One region of the Microbacterium sp. NPDC019599 genome, then DNA from elsewhere that is predicted to be linked to it. Evidence: predicted binding sites of a transcription regulator. Region 1 holds the regulator's gene; each other region holds the start of a gene.
What was found. The regulator LexA, encoded in region 1, represses DNA repair genes until DNA is damaged. The targets are predictions, from matches to a motif close to TCGAACANNTGTTCGA.
Positions count from the first base shown of each region.

Region 2: the regulator LexA is predicted to act here: its motif matches at 1,149-1,164, upstream of ABZ477_RS09520 (intein-containing Rv2578c family radical SAM protein).
Region 3: the regulator LexA is predicted to act here: its motif matches at 1,142-1,157, upstream of ABZ477_RS00180 (DUF222 domain-containing protein).

Region 1 covers NZ_JBEYBL010000013.1:84,367-86,627, forward strand. The annotation lists gene ABZ477_RS18210 (hypothetical protein) at 1-695, opposite strand, end outside; gene lexA (transcriptional repressor LexA) at 805-1,485, opposite strand; gene ABZ477_RS18220 (LysM peptidoglycan-binding domain-containing protein) at 1,742-2,119, shown strand; gene ABZ477_RS18225 (histidinol-phosphate transaminase) at 2,137-2,261, shown strand, end outside.
Region 2 covers NZ_JBEYBL010000004.1:143,749-146,009, reverse strand. The annotation lists gene ABZ477_RS09525 (M15 family metallopeptidase) at 58-1,083, opposite strand; gene ABZ477_RS09520 (intein-containing Rv2578c family radical SAM protein) at 1,206-2,261, shown strand, end outside.
Region 3 covers NZ_JBEYBL010000001.1:44,929-47,189, forward strand. The annotation lists gene ABZ477_RS00180 (DUF222 domain-containing protein) at 1-1,048, opposite strand, end outside; gene ABZ477_RS00185 (hypothetical protein) at 1,257-1,490, shown strand; gene ABZ477_RS00190 (DUF1048 domain-containing protein) at 1,546-1,863, opposite strand; gene ABZ477_RS00195 (DUF1048 domain-containing protein) at 1,865-2,221, opposite strand; gene ABZ477_RS00200 (PadR family transcriptional regulator) at 2,218-2,261, opposite strand, start outside.

The sequences.
Region 1 (2,261 bases):
CCGGTCCCGATGATGACGACCTTGTCGACGGCCGGGATCACCTGGGCGACGCCGATGCCGCGGTCGATGAGGTTCTGCTTGACCTGCGCGACGATCGCTCCGAGCTGGATGCCCACGCCGTCGTCCGTCATGACGACGAGGCCCCCGCCGTCGGAGGTGGCGGCCGTCGTCAGGGCGCGGTGCGCGGCCCGGGTCGTCGTCGCCCACACGTTCGCGAACGCGTCGGACTCGACGACGCGCGTGACGGCGGTCGTGACGAGGTTCTCCAGACCCGCAGCGGCGGGCGCCTGGAGCAGCTGCAGGGCGTCCTGCGCTCGCGGCGGGAGCCCGAGCTGCGCGATGCCGTCGAAGACGCTCGAGGTGAGCTCGTCGAAGTCGACGTTGGCGTTGACGGCATCCATCGCCTCGTCGATGATGAGCTGCTGCACGGCGGGGTCCTGCGCGAGCGGCGCGAGCGTCGCGACGAAGGCCTCCTCGTCGACGAGCTGTACGCGGGCCCACGCCGCCACGATCGATACCGGGACCAGGATCGACGCGATGACGATGACGAGCGCCGAGACGAACGCTCGCCAGGTGCCGCGCGACCGCCTGGGAGGGGCGGCGGCCGGTTCGACGGGAGCGGTGCGCAGGGTCGCGTTCTCGGCTTGCAGCCGCTCGACCTGGGCGCGGAGGTCGTCGATCTCGGACGAGGACATGTCCCACCTCTCAGTGGCGCCCCCCGGCGCCTTGCGGCCTATTCTGCACCGGTGCCCTCGGGCGTGCCATCGACCAGGCGGGCGCCTCGTCCCGCGTGGGCGACCCGGCTCAGACGGCGCGCAGGACCGCGACGACCTTCCCGAGGACGGTCGCATCGTCGCCGAGGATCGGCTCGAACGCGGAGTTGCGCGGCAGCAGCCACGTGTGGCCGTCGCGCTGGCGGAACGTCTTGACCGTCGCCTCGCCGTCGAGCATCGCCGCGACGATGTCGCCGTTGTCGGCGGTCGCCTGCGAGCGGACGACGACCCAGTCGCCGTCGCAGATGGCGGCGTCGATCATCGACTCGCCCGAGACCTTGAGCATGAACAGGTCGCCCTTGCCGACGAGCTGCCGGGGGAGGGGGAAGATCTCCTCGACCTGCTGATCGGCGGTGATCGGGACGCCGGCCGCGATGCGGCCGACGAGCGGCACGAGGGCGGCGTCCCCGACGGCGGGAGCCGTGTCGGCGGGGTTCTCGGCTGCGGCGCCCGGCAGGTCGATGAGCACCTCCATGGCGCGCGTCTTGCCCGCGTCACGGCGCAGGTAGCCGCTCAGCTCGAGCTGGTTGAGCTGGTGCGTGACGCTCGAGAGGGACTTCAGTCCGACCGCGTCGCCTATCTCGCGCATGCTGGGCGGATAGCCGTGGCGCGCGATGGAGCGCTGGATGACCTCGAGGATCGCGAGCTGCTTGTCGCTGAGGCTCTTGCGGCGCCGGGTCTGGGGCTTGTCGCGGCCCATCGCGTCGCTCATGTGCGGCTCCTGTCTCGCGTCTCGAAGGGCAGTCGTCTTCGAATGTCGGAGGCCCGTGGTGGGGTGGCTCCATCGAAACGGTATCCGGTCCTCGGCGTGGTGCGCAGCATTCGCAGCGCGTGTCGCGTTCGACGGTCCGGCTCCCTTATCGGTCCTTGACATCGGATTCTATCGAAGATAGCTTCGGAATACAGGTTCGGAACCGCCTCTCCCGGCCGAGAGGCGGATCCGAATCTCTTCTCACCAGGAGGACGCCATGAGCGCGATCGGCATCACGACCCCCGGCTTCGCGAGCCCCGTCGTTCCGCGGACGCGCCTCCGACTCACCACGCGCGGGCGCCGGCTCCTCGCCGCCGTCGCGGCGCTGCCGGCGATCATCGCCCTCAGCGCGGCGCTCATCGGCGGTACTTCGGCGGCGCTCGCGTCGCGTGCGGGCGGGGCTCCCGCGGCGACGTTCCAGACGATCACGGTCCAGGCGGGCGACTCGCTCTGGTCGATCGCCGAGGAGGTCGCGCCCGGCGCCGACCCGCGCGACGTCGTCGACGCGATCGTGAGTCTCAACGCCCTCGAGGGCGTGACCGTCTCGGCAGGCGAGCGGATCGCGATCCCGGCTGAGTACGCGCCCGGACGGTGATCCTCGCGAGCCGTACCATGGGAGGGGTGACCGCTCGCCTCGACCAGCTTCCGCTTCGCGACGACCTTCGGGGCAAGACGCCGTACGGCGCCCCCCAAGCACCTCTGCCCGTCGCTCTCAACGTCAACGAGAACACGCATCC
Region 2 (2,261 bases), on a different contig from region 1:
CAGTACCGGAGTTGTGGGATGCCTCCACCCGGCCTGCGTGAAGCGCGGAGGGCCTGATCAGTCGCCGTAATCGGGAGCCGCGGGCAGGCCGAAGAACTCCTCGAGACTCTGCCATCCGCCCTCGTGATAGACGCTCGCGAGCTCGGGCCCGATGTAGCGGAGGTGCCACGGCTCGGGCGAATAGCCCGTGATCTCGGTGCGACCCTCGACGTACCTCACGATCCAGCCGAACTCCCACGAGTGCGCCGCGACCCATTCCTGCTGCGCGGTGCCGCCGAACGTCCCCATGTCGTCGCAGCCATAGGTGCATGCCGTGACGTCTGCGGCGAGCCCCGTCTGGTGCTCGCTGTAGCCCGGGCGCGCACTGACGAGATCGGCCCCCGCGGCGCCCCGCGACGACACCTGACGTCCGTAGGTCGACTGCTGCGTCGCGTACGACCGGAATCCGCTCTCGAGCGCGATCTCGCCTGCGCCCGCGGCCCGCGCCGCCGCGATCATGTCGGCGAGCGCACCGGCGGCCTCACCGCGGAGCGAGCCGCCCGCGATGTCGCGCACGCCGGCCGGAGCCGCAAGCCCGCCCGGCCGGTAGTCGATGGGATCGGACGCGCGCGCCTTGTTGACGACGACCCACAGGCGCGCGGGGTCCGCGAGCGAGACGCACTCCGCCGTGCCGGAGGCCACCGCCGCGCGGAAGGGCTCCGCGCCGCCCGCGGCCGCCAAGGTGGCCTCGTCGTCGCCGGACTCGAGTGCCGCGACGAAGGCCGGGTCCGCACACAGATCGGCGATCGCCGCCGCCGCCTCGACCTTCGGGGCGGGGAGCTCCGACACGGCCTGGGGAAGCGGCACGGGCGATGCCGTCGGCGTCGCCTCCGCCACGAGACCCGCGGATGCCGAGAGCTCCGGTGCGATGACCGCGGCCGTGATCGCCGCGGCGCCGCCGATGCCCAGCGCCGCGGCCGCGACAGCCGCGAAACCGACCCGGATGCGGGCGGCACGGCGCGCGCGAGCGTGTCGCACCGGCACGGGGGCGGTTGCGAGGAGGTGGGCCGCGCGGGCTTCGCGGCGCGTCGCCGGGGGCGTCACACCGCCATTGTCCCGCTCTCGGAGGCATCCATGCGGAACCCGAGGAGAATCTCAGATGCACGCCATCGCTCATGTGTTCGACCCACCTTGACGCAGTCTCGTATTTCTGTTCGAATGATCGTATGCGCTGGCAGGGACAAGAACTCGGAGTTCCGGATGCCGCGGCCCTCCCAGGTCTCGAGCATCTCAACGGTCTGGTCCGCTCCGTGACGACGCCCGAGTTCGCCGGTGTGACCTTCCACGAGGTCATGGCCAAGAGCGCGCTGAACCACGTTCCGAGCGCGTCGGCCATGCCGTTCGACTGGACCGTGAACCCCTACCGGGGATGCCAGCATGCATGTGTCTACTGCGTGAGTCCGGACACTCTTGTACTTTGTGCCGACGGGCGACAGCGGCGCATCGACGAGCTGAGCATCGGGCAGGAGATCATCGGGACGCAGCAGAAAGGCGACTATCGGCGTTACGTCCGCACCCGAGTGCTCGCGAAGTGGTCGACGCGAAAGCGGGCCTTCCGGATCACGCTCGCGGACGGCACCGAACTGACGGCCAGCGGCGACCACCGGTTCCTCACAGATCGTGGCTGGAAGCACGTCAGCGGCACGATGAGCGGCCTTGGGCAAAGGCCCTTCCTCACGACGAACAACCGGCTGCAGGGCTTCGGCCTCGGCGGACGGCCCGCTCTGAGCTCCAGCCGCACAGGTGAGTACCGACGCGGATACCTCGCCGGGATGATCCGGGGCGATGGGATGCTGTTCCACGGGACCTACGACGATGGGTCGCGTCGCCGGGCGATACACCGCTTCCGCCTCGCTCTCGCGGATTCCGAGGCACTGGACCGTACGCGAGCACTCCTCGCCGACGAGGGCATCTCCACCCGCACGCGTCCGTTCACACCTGCGACCGACGCGCGCCGCGCGATGACCGCGATCCATTCCGACCGCCGTACGGATATCGAGACGATCGAACGGCTGATCACCGTCCCTTCGCTTCGCACACGGTCGTGGCACACAGGGTTCCTCGCCGGCATCTTCGACGCCGAGGGGTCGTGCTCGCGTGGCATCCTCCGGATCAGCAACAAGGACCCGGAGGTCCTGCAGCTCGTCGAAGAGGCCCTCACCGTTCACGGCATCCCGCACGTGACCGAGCCGCCTCACGCGAACGGAGTGCGCTCGGTGCGA
Region 3 (2,261 bases), on a different contig from region 1:
TAATCGGATCGGTCAGCACGCGATCCCACCCCGGTGCGCCGGCCGCCAGGATCCGGGCCGTTGCAGCATCGATCGGACCGTGGCCTGCCAGCAGCGCCGGCTCGTGATCGATTCCCGCGAGCGTCAGGACGGGGACCGTCACTTGCACCCGCCCCTGGATGGCGCCGAGCGCGCCGCCGTCGCCGTGAGCGACGGGCGAGCCCGTGAGCAGGAGATCGGCGAGGACGTCGGCACGAAGCTGGTCCATCGTCCGTGCCCGTGCGGCTATGCCGTCGGTGACGGTCGGGCCGGTGTGCACGACGTCGCCTGGCTGTTCCGAGCGATCGACGTCATCGGTGTCGCCTCTTCCGAGTTTCGTGGCACCGCCGCTGTCCGCCGTGACCTGAGCCGAGAGCTCGGCATCCTTCACATCGCGTGCCATCTGCGTGAGGCGGTCTTCGATCGCGTATGCGAGGACAGCGGGCAGATCGGCGAGAAGTCTCGCGATGCCGTCGTCTCGCGGAATGACTCGCACGAATCGATCTGCCTGGCTGCGCGCGATGCGCTCCTCGACCGAGCCCGGGTCGACACGTGCAGCGATGGCCTTTGCGACGGCACGCAGTCGTGCCGGAGACTCCGTCTCGGCCGCCTCGAGAGCAAGTGACTCGAATCGCGCCCGCGCCGCGTCGTCGTCGATCATGGAACCGGCATCCAGGATCGCACCCGCATGGCCGGCGTCGATGTCGCCGGCCTCCCACGCGCGCAGCGTCGCAGGCAGCCGGGTCGCGAGCATCACCGCGTCGCTCATCCGACCCTGGACCGTCCGATCGCTCAGACGCATTGCTGCGGCGAGCTCGAAGGCCACTTCGCGCGCGGGCAGATCGCTCTCGCGCAGACGTTGACCAGTCGCGCGCCGTTCTGCAGCGCGGTCGGCGACGAGATCGATGGCCTCGCTGAGCAGGCGTGCTTCACGGGCTTGCAGCGTGGCCGTCGCCCGGCGGGTCTCGACGACTTCAGTGACGAGCGCGTCCAGAGCCGGCCACGCACTCGGCTGGACGCCGGATTTCATGTCGTGCCCCACGATCACTCCCGCAACGGGCAGAGAAGGCCTCTGCGACGGTCGAGCGCATAGTGGGCACGTGCGCTGCTTCTGCAAACAGTGTAGTACAAAGATTCGAAATGAGAAATAGGACGGTCCTGCACTCTTCGTCATTCATCTCGACCACTCCGCGCGACCGAGGATGGCGCGTCCCCGACGCACGAGTCATAGTTCTCGTATGAGCCTGTCGAGGCGCGTGCTCCTCGGACTGTCCGTCGGTGCGCTTGCGGGTGCTGCCGTCGGACTCGTGCTCGGCCTGATCGCGTACCCGCCGACCGCTTGGTTCGCCGTGATCGAGGTCGGAGTGCCTGCTGCGATGCTCGGTGCGGTGACGGGACTCGTCGTCCACGGCATCATCGTCGCTTCGCGCGGCATCCGCTCGCGCCCTGGACCGGTCCGCCGCCGGACGTGACGATGGGCCCCGCGGTCGCGCCGCGGAGCCCATCCTCAGATGCGCACACCCGCCGCTACGACTGGCGCCCTTGGCCCAGCGACTCCTGGTAGACGTCCGCGTAGGTGGCGGTGTCGCCGATGAGGTCGTCGCAGAACGCGGCGACGTCGCTGCCGGTGACCTCGAGTACGCCCTTGCCGGAGGCCGCGCCCTCCTCGAAGAAGTCGACGAGGTCCGCGAGGAGCGTGCCCTCGGTCAGGCTGACCGGTCCCACTTTGAAGAGGTACTTCTGGATCTCCTCGTAGACGATCCGGTAGTCGGGCGGGAGCGCATTCACCCGGGCGACATGCGCACGCCACTGCTTCTTGCCTTCGATGATCTCGTTGATGCCCACGTCAGCCTCCCAGCTGCGAGAGTCGCCTCGCGACGTTCCTGTTCAACTGCGCCCGCCACCGGTCGCGGTACGTGCGGCGATTCGCGCCGCCGGCGAGTGCCTCGCAGAACCCCGGGATGTCGTGGCCGAACACCTCTTCGATGCTCAGACCGTCGCCGGCGGTCTCCTCGAGGAGTCCGAGCGCGCTGTCCGCGATCGGCGTGAGGTTCCGGCCGGTGAAGTCTCCGTATGCGAAGAGCTGTGTCGTGATCTCGCTCCACGCGGCCCGGTACTCGGGCGGGAGAGCGCCCGCTCTCGCCTCGAACGCCTTCCAGTCCCTCGTCAGATCGCTGCCGGTGATGGTCTCCCAGAAGTTCATCCTTCGCCCTCCTTGAGCTTGTCGATCCGTGATGTGACGT